DNA from 3 places in the Pseudocitrobacter sp. CD920760 genome. Region 1 is predicted to be linked to each of the others. Evidence: riboswitches for the same ligand, from Rfam matches in the RefSeq annotation. Region 1 holds a riboswitch; each other region holds the start of a gene.
What was found. Region 1 has a riboswitch for thiamine pyrophosphate ahead of thiC (phosphomethylpyrimidine synthase ThiC). Riboswitches for the same ligand answer to the same signal wherever they lie in the genome.
Positions count from the first base shown of each region.

Region 2: another riboswitch for thiamine pyrophosphate. It lies ahead of tenA (thiaminase II); the one in region 1 lies ahead of thiC (phosphomethylpyrimidine synthase ThiC).
Region 3: another riboswitch for thiamine pyrophosphate. It lies ahead of thiM (hydroxyethylthiazole kinase); the one in region 1 lies ahead of thiC (phosphomethylpyrimidine synthase ThiC).

Region 1 is NZ_CM173490.1:229,545-234,489, forward strand. Features, by position in the region: gene AC1MKH_RS01055 (HesA/MoeB/ThiF family protein) at 1-224, opposite strand, end outside; gene thiE (thiamine phosphate synthase) at 217-852, opposite strand; gene thiC (phosphomethylpyrimidine synthase ThiC) at 852-2,747, opposite strand; TPP riboswitch at 2,834-2,943, opposite strand; gene rsd (sigma D regulator) at 2,994-3,482, opposite strand; gene nudC (NAD(+) diphosphatase) at 3,579-4,352, shown strand; gene hemE (uroporphyrinogen decarboxylase) at 4,396-4,945, shown strand, end outside.
Region 2 is NZ_CM173490.1:2,637,864-2,642,808, forward strand. Features, by position in the region: gene AC1MKH_RS12460 (ABC transporter substrate-binding protein) at 1-377, opposite strand, end outside; gene AC1MKH_RS12465 (ABC transporter permease) at 400-1,122, opposite strand; gene AC1MKH_RS12470 (ABC transporter ATP-binding protein) at 1,149-1,889, opposite strand; gene tenA (thiaminase II) at 1,886-2,569, opposite strand; TPP riboswitch at 2,634-2,736, opposite strand; gene lysM (peptidoglycan-binding protein LysM) at 2,815-3,258, opposite strand; gene AC1MKH_RS12485 (glycoside hydrolase family 10-like protein) at 3,344-4,672, opposite strand; gene AC1MKH_RS12490 (VF530 family protein) at 4,738-4,945, opposite strand, start outside.
Region 3 is NZ_CM173490.1:3,427,218-3,432,162, reverse strand. Features, by position in the region: gene AC1MKH_RS16170 (DUF7916 family protein) at 1-696, shown strand, start outside; gene crcB (fluoride efflux transporter CrcB) at 693-1,067, opposite strand; gene AC1MKH_RS16160 (universal stress protein) at 1,083-1,505, opposite strand; fluoride riboswitch at 1,583-1,650, opposite strand; TPP riboswitch at 1,747-1,844, shown strand; gene thiM (hydroxyethylthiazole kinase) at 1,879-2,664, shown strand; gene thiD (bifunctional hydroxymethylpyrimidine kinase/phosphomethylpyrimidine kinase) at 2,661-3,461, shown strand; gene AC1MKH_RS16145 (NCS2 family permease) at 3,641-4,945, opposite strand, start outside.

The DNA.
Region 1 (4,945 bases):
GTAAAGGCAATCTGACGATGCAGATTACTCAGATGCACCTCGTCATCGTCGGCAAGCACCAGCGTGCCGACGCCCGCACCGGCAAGATACAGCGCCGCAGGCGCGCCTAAGCCGCCGAGCCCGACGATAAGCACCCGGCTGGCGAGCAGTTTTTGCTGGCCCTCCACGGCGATATCCTCCAGTAACATCTGGCGACTGTAGCGCATGAAATCGCGATCATTCATCGCCCACTCCCGCCAGCGCCAGCAGTTTCGCGGTGGCATCGCGCCAGTCTGCGGCTTGCGTAATCGCGCTCACGACGGCGATGCTGCCAACGCCCGTCGCCAGCACTGCCGGCGCACGTTCAAGGCTAATTCCGCCAATGGCGACGGTGGGGTAATCGTCCAGGCGTTTAATATGCGCGGCGAGCTGTTCCAGCCCCTGCGGCGCGGAGGGCATCTGCTTGGTTTGCGTTGGGAACACGTGACCCAGCGCGATGTACGAAGGCTGCGCCGCCAGCGCCACGTCAATTTCCATATCATCGTGAGTCGATACGCCAAGCCGTAAGTTGGCCGCGCGAATCGCGTCGAGATCGGTGGTTTCCAGATCTTCCTGCCCCAGATGCACGCCATAAGCCTGGTGTTTAATCGCCAGGCGCCAGTAGTCGTTGATAAACAGACGCGCGTTATAGCGACGGCCGAGATCTATCGCGGCAACCACATCGGCCTCGACCTCGTCGTCGTGTTTGTCCTTAATGCGTAACTGAATGGTGCGTACGCCCGCTTCCAGCAAACGTGCGATCCACTCCACGCTATCAACAACCGGGTAGAGGCCCAAACGGAAAGGAACCGGGGGAAAATGAGGCTGGTACATTATAAATTCTCCTGAGGGATATAGAGTTCGCCACCCCGGGCGCGGAACTGACCAGACATCTCGTTCATCCCGGTCTCTGCGGCCTGTTTTGCCGCGTAATCGCGAACTTCCTGGGTGATTTTCATTGAGCAGAATTTGGGGCCGCACATCGAGCAGAAATGGGCAACTTTGCCCGATTCCTGCGGCAGTGTTTCATCGTGATAGGCGCGAGCGGTGAAGGGGTCGAGCGCCAGGTTAAACTGATCTTCCCAGCGGAATTCAAAGCGTGCTTTCGACATGGCGTTATCGCGAATCTGCGCGCCGGGGTGACCTTTTGCCAGGTCTGCCGCGTGGGCGGCGATCTTGTAAGTGATAAGTCCTTGCTTCACATCGTCTTTATTCGGTAAGCCGAGGTGCTCTTTTGGCGTGACGTAGCAGAGCATCGCGCAGCCGAACCAGCCAATCATCGCCGCACCAATCCCGGAGGTGAAATGGTCGTAGCCTGGTGCAATATCGGTGGTGAGCGGCCCTAACGTATAAAACGGCGCTTCATGGCAGTGCTCCAGCTCTTCGGTCATATTACGGCGGATCATCTGCATTGGCACATGGCCGGGCCCTTCAATCATCACCTGCACGTCATATTCCCAGGCGATTTTGGTCAATTCGCCCAACGTGTGAAGTTCTGCAAACTGGGCTTCATCGTTGGCATCCTGAATTGAGCCAGGACGCAGGCCGTCGCCCAGCGACAGCGATACATCATAGGCGGCGCAAATTTCACAAATTTCGCGGAAGTGCTGATAAAGGAAGTTTTCCTGATGATGCGAGAGGCACCACTTCACCATGATTGAGCCACCGCGCGACACAATACCGGTCAGGCGTTTGGCGGTCATCGGCACGTAACGCAGCAGCACGCCCGCATGAATGGTGAAGTAGTCTACGCCCTGTTCGGCCTGTTCCAGCAACGTATCGCGGAACGCTTCCCAGCTCAGATCCTCGGCGATCCCATTGACCTTCTCCAGCGCCTGGTAGATCGGCACGGTGCCGATTGGTACCGGGCTGTTGCGCAGGATCCATTCGCGGGTTTCGTGGATGTAACGCCCGGTGGAGAGGTCCATCACCGTATCGGCGCCCCAGCGCGTTGCCCACACCAGTTTTTCCACCTCTTCTTCAATCGAGGAGCTCACTGCGGAGTTACCGATATTGGCGTTCACCTTCACCAGGAAGTTACGCCCGATGATCATCGGTTCCGATTCCGGATGGTTAATATTGGCCGGGATAATCGCCCGACCTGCCGCCACTTCGGCACGGACAAACTCAGGCGTGATGTTTTGTGGTAGCAGCGTGTCGAAGCTTTGCCCCGGATGCTGCTGGCGCAGTACTTCGCTGCGAATGCGCTCGCGCCCCATATTTTCGCGCAGGGCGATAAATTCCATCTCCGGGGTGATTACCCCCCGACGAGCATAATGGAGTTGGGTGACGCGCTTGCCGGGACACGCGCGTTTTGGCGTCAACAGGCCGGTGAAGCGCAATTCGTCGAGAAATTCGTCCGCGAGGCGGGCCTGAGTATAGGCGGAGCTGCGCGCCGTTAAGGTTTCGCTATCGGCGCGCGCGTCAATCCACGGCTGGCGCAGTTTTGCCAGGCCCTGGCGGATATCGATTTTTTCGGCTGGGTCGCCGTAGGGGCCGGAGGTGTCATACACCGGGATCGCTTCATTCTCTTCGTACTGCGCATTATCCTCGCTGCCGCCAATGAGCGTGGGGCTAAGCTGAATTTCGCGCATCGGCACGCGTACGCCAGGCTGTGTACCGGCGAGATAAATACGGCGCGAGTTAGGGAAAGCGGTGCCTTCCAGAGTATCAATAAAGCGTTGAGCCTGTTCGCGTTGTTCGCGGCGAGTCAGTTTTGTTGTAGACATAGCGCATACCAAATAAAAAAGGATATGGCTTGTCAGACGACGGATGGAGTAATGGATGCACAGCGCCCGTGAAGGCAGAGGCATAAAGCTGAATTACTCTTGTTCCCTTCGCAGGTATTAGCCTGATCAGGTTCCGCGGATCCCGAATTAACGGTCTCAGCCTGTGTTTTCACACGTGGCACTCCGACAAGATGTAGCCCCATAAATGGGACGATGAATGTAAACTACGCGTTAATGCGTAAAATCTCAAGCGGGACGTTTGATCCCGGCGCTATCGTGCATCGCATCCAGCACGAGCATGATGAGCTTATCTTCGAGCACAAAACGTGCCTCCAGCGCCTCGCCGATATCCGACAATGCTTGTTGAAATTCAAAGCAATTATCGTGATCGATGGCCGTCTCCAGGCTGGAGTCGTAATAGTCCATAATCAACTGGGTGTTGGCTTCCAGCTTGGGCCAGATTTTAGTGGCCGTTAAAAGCGCGGCGTCGCCTTCCAATTTATGGAGAATGCGTTCATAAATACTGAAGTGGCAGGAGGAGAGGTAGTCCACCAGTCGCTGACAAAAATCATCCAGTGCTTTTTCATTCAGCCGTATAAACGATTCTTTGCCAGGCTTAATCCCAATCAGGTTGGAATAAGCGACAAGCAATTGCTTGCGTATGTTGAGCCAGCGGTCGACCAGTTTGTTACTGCCTCCAACATGCTCCGTCAGGCTTTCGAGCTGGTTTAACATGTGATTGACTCCGCACAAGTGGGTTTAAAGACTGCGCACTAAGATGTAACGATAATGTAAATAACATGCCAGTGAAGCAAAGGTAGTGCAATAGATATGGATCGTATAATTGAAAAATTAGACATCGGCTGGTGGGTCGTCAGCCATGAGCAAAAATTATGGCTGCCGGGCGGAGAATTACCCTGGGGCGAAGCGGGAAAATTCGACCTTGCGGGGCAACGCGCGCTGCTGATTGGTGAATGGCAAGGCTCGCCGGTGTGGCTGATTCAGCAACAGCGTCGTCATGATATGGGCTCGCTGCGGCAAATTCTCGACCAGGATGCCGGGCTGTTTCAACTCGCCGGGCGCGGCGTGCAGCTGGCGGAGTTCTACCGCTCGCATAAATTCTGCGGCTACTGTGGGCATACCATGCACCCCAGCAAAACCGAATGGGCGATGCTGTGCGACCACTGCCGTCAACGCTACTATCCGCAAATCGCGCCCTGCATCATCGTCGCCATTCGTCGCGATGACACCATCCTGCTGGCGCAGCATACGCGTCATCGCAACGGCGTACACACCGTGCTGGCCGGGTTCGTTGAAGTGGGCGAAACGCTGGAGCAGGCCGTCGCGCGCGAAGTGATGGAAGAGAGCAGTATAAAAATCAAAAACCTGCGTTATGTCACCTCCCAACCGTGGCCGTTCCCGCAATCACTGATGACCGCGTTTATGGCCGAGTATGACAGCGGCGATATCGTGATCGACCCCAAAGAGCTGCTGGAAGCCAACTGGTATCGCTATGACGATTTACCGTTACTGCCGCCGCCGGGAACCGTCGCCCGTCGACTCATTGAAGATACTGTCGCACTCTGCCGGGCAGAGTATGAGTGACACTCATGTTACACTGGCGTGAAAGAGCTCAAGGAATGGAAAAATGACCGAACTGAAAAACGATCGTTACCTGCGTGCGCTGCTGCGTCAGCCTGTAGATGTCACCCCTGTCTGGATGATGCGCCAGGCGGGCCGCTATTTACCGGAATATAAAGCGACCCGTGCCCAGGCCGGGGATTTTATGTCCCTGTGCAAAAACGCCGAGCTGGCATGCGAAGTCACACTTCAGCCGCTGCGCCGTTACCCGCTGGATGCGGCCATTCTGTTCTCCGATATTCTGACTATCCCGGATGCAATGGGCCTCGGGCTCTATTTTGAAGCGGGCGAAGGCCCACGCTTTACCTCGCCGATAACCAGTAAAGCGGATGTTGATAAGCTGCCGATTCCGGACCCGGAAGGCGAACTGGGTTATGTGATGAACGCGGTGCGTACGATCCGCCGCGAACTGAAAGGCGAAGTGCCGCTGATTGGTTTCTCCGGCAGCCCGTGGACGCTGGCGACCTACATGGTCGAAGGCGGCAGCAGCAAAGCGTTTACCGTGATTAAAAAGATGATGTATGCCGAGCCGCAAACGCTGCATCTGCTGCTCGATA
Region 2 (4,945 bases), 2.4 Mb from region 1:
TTACCTTTTAAATCAGCCGGCGATTTAATGTTTTTATCCAGCGCAATTACCGTATTCAGCGGCGTATTGATGAGTGTGCCCACCCGCATTAGCGGTAAGCCCTGGTCGGCAAAGAAGTGCAGCTGCGGTTGATAAGTAATTGCCAGATCGGCCTGTTTTGCCGCCACCAGGCGCGGAGGAAGCGCCGGATCGGAAGGCGGGATAATCGTGACGTCGAGGCCTTCCTCTTTAAATGCGCCGATTTGCTGTGCCACCATCACGGGGGCGTGATCCGGGTTGATATACCAGTCCAGCACCAGTGTGACTTTCTCAAGTGCCCAGGCGTTTGGCGAAAGGGTGCTGGCAATAATCAGCGCAGAGAGAGCAGGTTTTAGCATTTTTGTTGTCATCGTAGTTTTCTCAATGGTTATCCGGAACCCAATAAATCAGGCGATGTAACAGGGCATCGATGATCATCCACAGCGAGATGGTCATCAAAACGAGTATCAGAAGGGCGGCGAAGCAGATATCACTCTGCATGCGCGCGTTGGCGTTGAGCATCACGTAACCCAAACCTTCCGCCGAGCCAACCCATTCGCCAATAATGGCGCCGATGGGAGCAACGGCTGCCGCCATGCGCAGGCCGGAACCAAAGGCAGGTAGCGCGGCCATCAACTGCACATGACGAAGCAGTGTCCAGCGTGACGCCCCCATGGTGCGGGCCAGGTCGAGATAATCGCCACTTACCCGGCGCAAACCGTCAAACAGAGCCGAGGTGACCGGGAAGAAGATAATCAGTACCGCCATGGTAACCTTGGCGCTCATGCCAAAACCAAACCACAGCACCAGCAGCGGGGCGAGGGCAAAGACCGGTATCGCCTGGCTGGTTAATACCACCGGCATCACCCAGCGCTGAAGACGGGGAGAAAAGACCATGCACAGCGCCAGAATCGCCCCGAGCAGTACGCCAATCACCAGGCCACTGGCGATTTCCGCCAGGGTAATCAACGTGTGCCAGCCGAGGTAACGACCATTATCGTGCAGGGCCTGAACTACCGCCGTGGGCGATGGCAGCAGGAATGCCGGAATAGAGCCGAGCGTCGCCAGCCACCATAACCCCACTAAGCCTGCAAACAGCGTCATCCCACGCCAGATTCGTGATAAGAAAATCACTGTGCCCCCCGAATGAGCTGTTGCATAAGCTCACGTTGACTCTGGATAACCAGAGGATCGTCAACTTCGCGTGGCGGCAGGCCAGCCATAACGTGGGAGTCATCGATGCCGCCAGGATGTTTCGCCAGAACCAGAATGTGATGACTCAGGCGGCAGGCCTCTACGGGGTCGTGTGTGATCAATAGCACGGTACGGTCAGCCAGCAGTTCCGCCGCCAGCGCCTGAATCGTGGCGCGGGTAATCGCGTCCAGCGCGGAAAACGGCTCATCCATCAGGACAATCGGCTGCTGTTCATAGAGGGTTCGGGCGATGGCGGCGCGCTGGCGCATCCCGCCGGATAACGTCTGCGGCAGGGCGTGGCCATAGCTGCTTAGCCCCACACGCTCAAGCAGCTCTTGTGCCCATTGGCGATCGGCTTTTTCTCCGCGTAAACGCGCCCCCAGGCAAACATTCTGTTCAATGGTTAACCACGGATAGAGCAGATCGCGTTGCCCCATCCAGGCGATTCGGCCTGCGAGCGAGCGACCATGTTCATCCGCCACGCTACCCGATGTGGGGGCTGCCAGCCCGGCAACAATGCGCAGCAGGCTGGTTTTACCCGCTCCGCTGGCACCCAGCAAGGAGACGAAATGCCCTGCCGGGATAGTCACGTTCAGGTTCTCGAATATCGTCTTATTGCCATAACGCAGCGTAAGGTCTGTTAGCCTGATCGCGGGGGATTCATTCACCGCCTTCATGATTTCGCGTTCAACCCCATCTGCCAGAACGCGCTTTCCAGCCGGGTGGCGGTGGTGAAGATAGACGAAAGTTCAGCGATACGGCTTTCACCACCGCGCTGAGCCGCCAGATTTTCAAATAGCGTCAGAGAGGCTTGTACGCCTGCCAGATATCCCTCATCACCATAGTTCCGGATCCACGGCGCGTAAGGATTACCCTCAAAGACGGTTGCCGGATCGTTGAGCAGGCGCAGGCCGATTTCCGCATAGCCTGCCACGCACGGCATCAGTGCGGTGAGCAGATCAAGCACATCGCCTGAATGCCCCACATCCAGAACATAACGGGTGTAATTCACCGTTTCGGCGGCTTCTTCCACCTGCGTAACGTCGGATTCCGTTAATCCCCATTGCTGGCAGTAACTGATATGCAGCGGCAGTTCATTGAGAATGGCGTTCAGTGATGCCGTCGCCGCGCGCATTTCCGGCAGATTTTGCAGTTTGCTCACCAGCAGTGCGTAGGCGCGGGCGAAATGAACTAAAAACAGATAATCCTGGGTGAGATATCGGCGGAACGCAGGTTCAGGCAGGGTGCCCGCACCTAACTGCTGGACAAATTCATGGGCGACGTAATCGTGCCAGTGGTGACCCGCGAGCGTGCGAAGGCGTCCGTAAAGACCGGTTTCAAACAGGGGTAAAGACATGGGACCTCCAGTAATAAAGTGGAGATCCGGGCGCAATGAGGGAAGAACAGGAATTGGCTGTGTAAATAGATGGCTAACCCGTCCCTTCGCTGGCATGACCCAGATCAGGTTCTAAGGGTTCGGCTTGCGCCATCTCAGCCCATTACTGGACACCCCTCGGACAGGAGGTTTTATACGATATTTTGCCTGTGAATACAACGAGGGGGGAACGCTTACCGGAATGACTTCCGGCAAGCGTGCGGTTATCAGGCTTTAGGAATACGTAAAGTCTGGCCGGGATAAATTTTATCCGGATGAGAAAGCATCGGGCGGTTGGCTTCAAAGATTTTATTGTACAGATTGGCGTTGCCGTATACGTTTTTGGAGATCGCGCTCAGCGTATCGCCGGATTTCACGGTGTAGTAGGTGGCTTCATCCGCACTATCGGCAGCGGTGATGTTATTCTCAACTTCACTGACTCCGGCGACGTTACCGACGGCAACCTGAATTTTCTCTTTCTCTTCCTGGGTTAGCCCATCACCGGTGACGCTGGCTTTCCCGTCGACGACCGTCACCTGGACTTTATCCGCACCGGGAATATTGAGTTTCTTTAAATGCTCGGTGACTTTTTCGCCCTGGTCCTGATGCGAATCCGTCAGTTTGTCCCACAGTTTTTCACCTGCTTCTTTCACGAAGTTAAACAGTCCCATATCCGTTCTCCAGTAAAGAATGTCAGGGTAAGCATAGCAGATGAGGTGCGCTACGCCGGGTTTGCGTAGCGCACAAAAGGCTGGATTAATGGCCCCAACGGGTTTTCAGATAATTCACCGCCTGGCGGGTTTGCGGTTGATTGAGATTATCTTCGCGGAACAGGATCGTCCCGTTGATTTCCGGGATTGATTCATTGAGATCGATCTGCTTACTCAGCTCTGGTACGCCGCCATTCACCGCCCAGTCAGGTTCTTTTTTCGACGGTTCGCCCACTTTATACAGCGCCACGCCAATATAGAGCCGTGTTTTGGTCGGTTTCACCACATCCGCCCACCATTTTGCCAGCACATCATAACGCGCAGCGTCGCGGGCAAACGGCCAGTACAGCTGCGGGGCGATGTAGTCCAGCAAGCCTTGCTGCACCCAAAGGCGGGTATCAGCATAAGACTCATCGTAGGCGGCCGCACCGCGCGTATCCGACCCTAAAGGATCGTGCGAGCGGTTACGCCAGACGCCCGCCGGGCTTACGCCAAACTCGACGTCGGGCTTCAGCTGCTTAATGGTGCGTGAAACCTGCTCGATAAGCTGTTGCGTGTTATGGCGTCGCCAGTCGGCTTTTGACGCATATTGCTGGCCATACTGCCGCCAGGTCTGGTTATCGTTAAGCGTAGAGCCGGCAGTTTCGGTATAGAAGTAGTCATCAAACTGCACGCCATCGACCGGATATTTCGCCACCACTTCCGCCACAATACTGGTGATCCAGTCGCGCGCTTCCGGAATACCGGGGTCAAGGACGAAGCGATCGCTTGATGTGCGGATCCAGTCGCGATGCAGGACAAAAATACTGGCGGGTTGCTGTGAGAGCGTGCGATTAAGCTCGGCCACCGTTGATGGTTTGGTGTTGGTTGTTACCCGGTACGGGTTAAACCAGGCATGTACTTTCATGCCGCGTTTATGGGCTTCATCCAGCATAAATTGCAACGGATCGTACCCGGGATTCTCGCCAATCTTGCCGGTTAAGGTATCGGACCACGGCAGAATTTTAGAATCCCACAGGGCGGTGCCATCGGGTTTTACCTGGAAAAATACGGTATTAATACCGAGTTGTTTCAGGTTATCGAGCTTTGCCGTCAGCGCTTCTTTCTGTTTATTGATACGAATGGCGGGGCTGCTGATATTGACCGAGTTAACTGGCGGCCAGTCGAGCCGCGAAACCGTGGCCAGCCAGATACCGCGCATTGGTTCATTACTCTGCTGCGTTTTACCGGCGGGCTTTGATGTGTTGCCTGGCGATGTAACAAGTGAACTCGGTGGCTTAGACGAACAACTGACAACAAGTAATGCCGCGGCAACCAGCGTGCCTAGTTTTTTAACCTGAGTGACCGGGGAGACGCCCCGCAAAGAGATGATCATAAACGCCCGTTTTCTACTAGTCCCTTGAGAGGCGATATTCTCTTACGATTTGCAGGGGAAGTGAATCAGATCTTATCGTCTCGCCCCTGCAACCACGGGTTAAATCCGCCATCCTGAGGTTCATCGTCTTCGAGGGAATCAAGATAGAGCGCTTCAACTTCCGCTCGGGCCCAAGGCGTGCGGCGTAAAAACTTGAGGCTGGATTTCACGCTAGGGTCATTCTTAAAACAGTTAATGTTCACCAGTTTGCCCAGTTTTTCCCAACCGTAGCGA
Region 3 (4,945 bases), 2.1 Mb from region 1:
AATGGCGAGCTGCTTTGCGCGTTTGGCTGCGATCTGCTGCTGGTAAAAGGAATGAATTGCCGCACTCAGGCGATTCAGGGATGTGAAAACCTTGCCCACTTCAAAGCGCTGACGGGGCGACTGATTGGCGTCAGCATGGAAGTGCTGGCAGATCCGTCGCTGGACGATCCTCGCGCCTGTAACCTGAATAATCTTGCGCTGCTGCAGGAGGCAGATTTTTACTGCCTGACGGCGTATGACAAACCGGGCGTCACCGCTGAGCGCGTCATTGACGCACTGCGCCAGATTCGCGCGATGACCGATAAAATGATCCTGGTGGCGAAGTTTTATGCGTCAGGCCTTGCCGAACCGCAGGAGTACGCCCGCTATGTTCTGGAAGGTGCCGATGGCGTGATGATTCCCGCGCCAGCCAGCTGTCGCGGCGCCTCAGAGGAGAAGGTGGCCTTTGCGCTGGCGGCGGTTCAGGCCGTCGGTGGCGTGGGCATCACCACGCTCAGCAGCAGCCAGGAGGGCGCAGATGAAGAAACGGTGCGGCAAATTGCACTCGCCAGTAAGCGCTGCGGCGCCGATATGTACAACTTCGGCGATGCCGGTGTCGCCGGAATGGCTGACCCGCAAGCGCTGTATGCGTTTTCGATGGCCGTTCGCGGTCGCCGCCACACCTGGGTGAGAATGGCGGCGTCGCTGGCGCGCTAAACCAGCGTCATCAAAAAGAATCCGGCAGCGGTCATCAGGAGCGATCCCACCACGTGAGTCATCACCGAAATCATCGCCCACAGATAGTTGCCATTTTGCAAAAGGGTGACGATCTCCGCCGAAAAGGTGGAAAAGGTCGTCATCCCGCCGCAAAGCCCGGTGGTAATCAGTAACTTCCATGCCGGGTCCAACTGCGGCTGGCGCAAAAAGAACGCCAGCGCCGCGCCAATAATAAAACCACCGACCAGATTAACCACCAGCGTTCCTGGTGGCAGGCTGGGGAAAAGGCTGTTCAGTTTCATCGACAGCCACCAACGAATGACACACCCGGTAGAGCCGCCAATAATAACGGCCAGTAATGAACGATACATCACGCGCGTAAATCCTTATGCTAAATGTTTGATCAGCACATCCACCGTCAGATGATTGATGTACTCAAGGGAGTGGGAGGCGAGCACGCCCAGCAGGCGATTGTGATGTCCGGCGATGACCAGATCGATACGGCGATCGCGGATACAGGATTCGACATCTTCAAAGCGACGGGTCGTGACCAGTTCCAGCGTTTGTACCGGTAAGGAAACGGATTCCGCCAGCTCGCTCAACAGGGCTTTGGCCTGAATGACTTCCTGCGAAACCACGTCATCCATCAGGCTGTCGGAGACATAATTGAGGGCGCGATAATCGGTGCTGATATGCGCGATGGTTATCGTCATCGCGTTCTCCTGCGCCATTTTTGCGGCGTGATCGAGCAGGGGAATGCCATCAAGACTGTTGTTAATCAGCACCAGCGCATGGTTGTAAACAGGCATAAAAAAACCTCGTCAGGTTGCGAGGTATGAGCGGGTCTTTAAACGACAGACAGCCTGACATACCTCCATGTTAAGAGGGTATACCAGGCGTCATCAGCCCCAGCAGGGCGGTTGGGAAAGGTGGAACGCCATCACCTTTATGAATAATTGTGGGCCGATGAGGGGGGGAATGCAAATGGTTTGTGCGGCTTGCTTCCACCCGGCACTTGCCGTAACCTGCTGCGATACACGAATTTGTTGTATTGATGACTCGGGGTGCCCTTCCTTCGTGAAGGCTGAGAAAAACCCGTACCACCTGATCTGGATAATGCCAGCGTAGGGAAGTCAGAGACCGTCAGGTCATTGCTTCTGGACGTTCTGGCAGGAGCAAACCATGCAAGCAGAGCCGCTTAGTCCCGCGCAAATCGCGCATTCGTTACATCTTTTTCGTCATCACGCCCCCCTTGTTCACTGTATGACTAACGACGTCGTGCAGACCTTTACCGCCAACGTATTGCTGGCGCTCGGTGCATCCCCCGCGATGGTGATTGATGCGCAGGAAGCCGCGCAGTTCTCTGCCATTGCCGATGCGTTATTGATAAACGTCGGCACGCTAACGCAGCCGCGCGCGCAGGCGATGAAAGCCGCCGTGTTGAGTGCGAACGCTGCGGGTAAACCCTGGACTCTCGACCCTGTCGCCGTGGGCGCGTTAACGCTGCGCACCGAGTTTTGCCACGACCTGTTGACCTTAAAACCTGCCGCCATTCGGGGAAATGCCTCCGAAATTATGGCGCTGGCGGGAATGAGCGCGGGCGGGCGCGGCGTGGATACCACCGATACCGCCGCTGCTGCGCTACCGGCGGCGCAGGCTCTGGCGCGTCAGATCAATACCATTGTGGCGGTGACGGGCGAAGTGGATTACATCACCGATGGACAACGCGTTGTCGCGGTAACGGGCGGCGACCCGTTGATGACCCGGGTAGTGGGGACGGGCTGTGCATTGTCTGCGGTCGTCGCGGCAAGCTGTGCGCTGCCGGGCGACAGGCTGGATAACGTTGCCTCTGCCTGCGCCTTTATGAAACTGGCCGGTGGTCGTGCGGCGGTCGATAACGGACCGGGCAGTTTTGTCCCCGCATTTTTAGATGCGCTGTATGCACTGAATGGGGAGGCACTGGCATGAAACGGATTAACGCATTAACCATTGCCGGTACCGATCCAAGCGGTGGCGCGGGCATTCAGGCGGATCTGAAAACCTTCTCAGCATTGGGCGCATACGGCTGTTCGGTGATCACCGCGCTGGTGGCGCAGAACACCCATGGCGTGCAGTCGGTCTATCGTATTGAACCGGATTTTGTCGCTGCGCAGCTGGATTCCGTGTTTAACGATGTGCGCATCGATACCACCAAAATCGGTATGCTGGCGGAAACTGATATCGTTGAAGCCGTGGCGGAGCGATTACAGCGCCATCGGGTGGAAAATGTGGTGCTGGATACGGTCATGTTGGCCAAAAGCGGCGATGCGCTGCTATCGCCCGCGGCGGTAGAAACGCTGCGTCAACGCCTGCTGCCACAGGTCTCGTTAATTACGCCGAATCTGCCGGAAGCGGCGGCATTGCTGGATGCGCCGCATGCGCGGAATGAGCGTGAAATGCTGGAACAAGGGCGCGCGCTGCTGGCGATGGGCTGCGGCGCGGTCCTTATGAAAGGCGGCCATCTTGACGATGCGGAAAGCCCCGACTGGCTGTTCACCCGCGACGGCGAGCAGCGTTTTACCGCACCACGCGTCATGACCAAAAACACCCACGGCACGGGTTGTACGCTGTCGGCTGCGCTGGCAGCACTGCGTCCGCGCCATAGCTGCTGGGGCGACACGGTGCTGGAAGCGAAAACCTGGCTTTCTGCCGCGCTGGCGCAGGCCGATACGCTGGAAGTCGGCAGTGGAATTGGCCCGGTGCACCATTTTCACGCCTGGTGGTGATCACCTGCATTTGGATGGATGACAAATGCAAAATTGCCTGATGGCGTTGCGCTTATCAGGCCTACAGAGAGTGTGCAATATATTGAATTTGTGAAGTTTTGTAGGCCGGATAAGGCGTTTACGCCGCATCCGGCAAATATCAGCACCACGCCACCAAAACGCGCTTGATGAATTCCTGATTAATGGCGCACCAGCGTGGCAAAGTAATACACCAGCGGCACTGCCAGAATCCATAAGCCGAGAGGGATTTCCCGCCACTTCCCGGCAATGGTTTTAATCATCACATAGAACAGCAACCCACCCGCGATACCCGTCCCGAAGCTATTGGCGATAAGCGTAATCATCACCATCATCAGTACCGGTAAGCCGTCGGTGAAATTCGCCAAATCCACCTTACGCAGGCCGCTAAACATATTCAGGCCAATCAGGATCAACGCCGGGGCTGTGGCTTCTTTGGGGATCATCAGCGCAACGGGGGTGAACAGCAGCATCAGCAAGAACATGATGGCGGCGGCAAGCGCAGTCATGCCGGTTTTACCGCCTGCTTCCGCCGAGGCTGAAGACTCAATCAGCGCCGTCGCGGCCGGAATACCGACCCACGGGCCCAGCGCGGCGGCAATGGAGTCAACCATAAACGGGCGGTTGATGTGCGGCATATTGCCTTCTTCATCCAGCAGGCCCGCTTCACCGCCGACGGCAAGCGTGGTGCCCATGGTTGAGAAAAACTCTGAGGCAAAAAAGACAAACAGATAAGGCAGGAAAGCGATATTCAGCGCGCCAATGATATCCACCTGCGCAAACACCGGAGTTAATGAGTGGGGCAGGGCGATAAAGCTTGATGGCAGGTGCGTGACGCCCGCCGGGATACCCACCAGCGTCGCACACAGAATTGCCCACAGGATAGCGCCAGGAATACGACGCGCCTGCAGGGCAATCGCCAGAAACAGCCCGCACAGCGCCACCAGCGCGCCCGGCGAAAGAAAATCCCCCAGCATCAAGGCGTTATTTTTGGCGCTTGCCAGCACCAATCCGGCATTACGAAAACCGAGCAGGGCAACAAAAATACCGATAGACGCCGTCAGCCCCAGTTTGATGGATTGCGGCACCGAGCGGGTGACCACTTCACGCAGGCCAAAACGGGTGAGCAGGAAGAACAGTACGCCAGACCAGCAGGCAATCCCCAGCCCAATCGGCCAGCCAATTCCGGCGTTTCCGGCCAGCGACACACCGACTAATACCGAGCCGCCAATTCCCGGGCCAACAATAAACGGCAGATTGGCATAAAACGCCATCAACAGCGTGCCGACAACAAACACTAAAATGGTGCCGGTAGTCGCCGCGCCTTTATCCATCCCGCCCGCAGCCAGCAAACCGGGGATCACCACCAGCAGATAAGCGGCGGCGAGAAACCCCGTGATACCCGCCAGACATTCGGTGCGTGCAGAGCTTCCGCGAGCGCGTAGGGCAAAACAACGTTCCAGCCA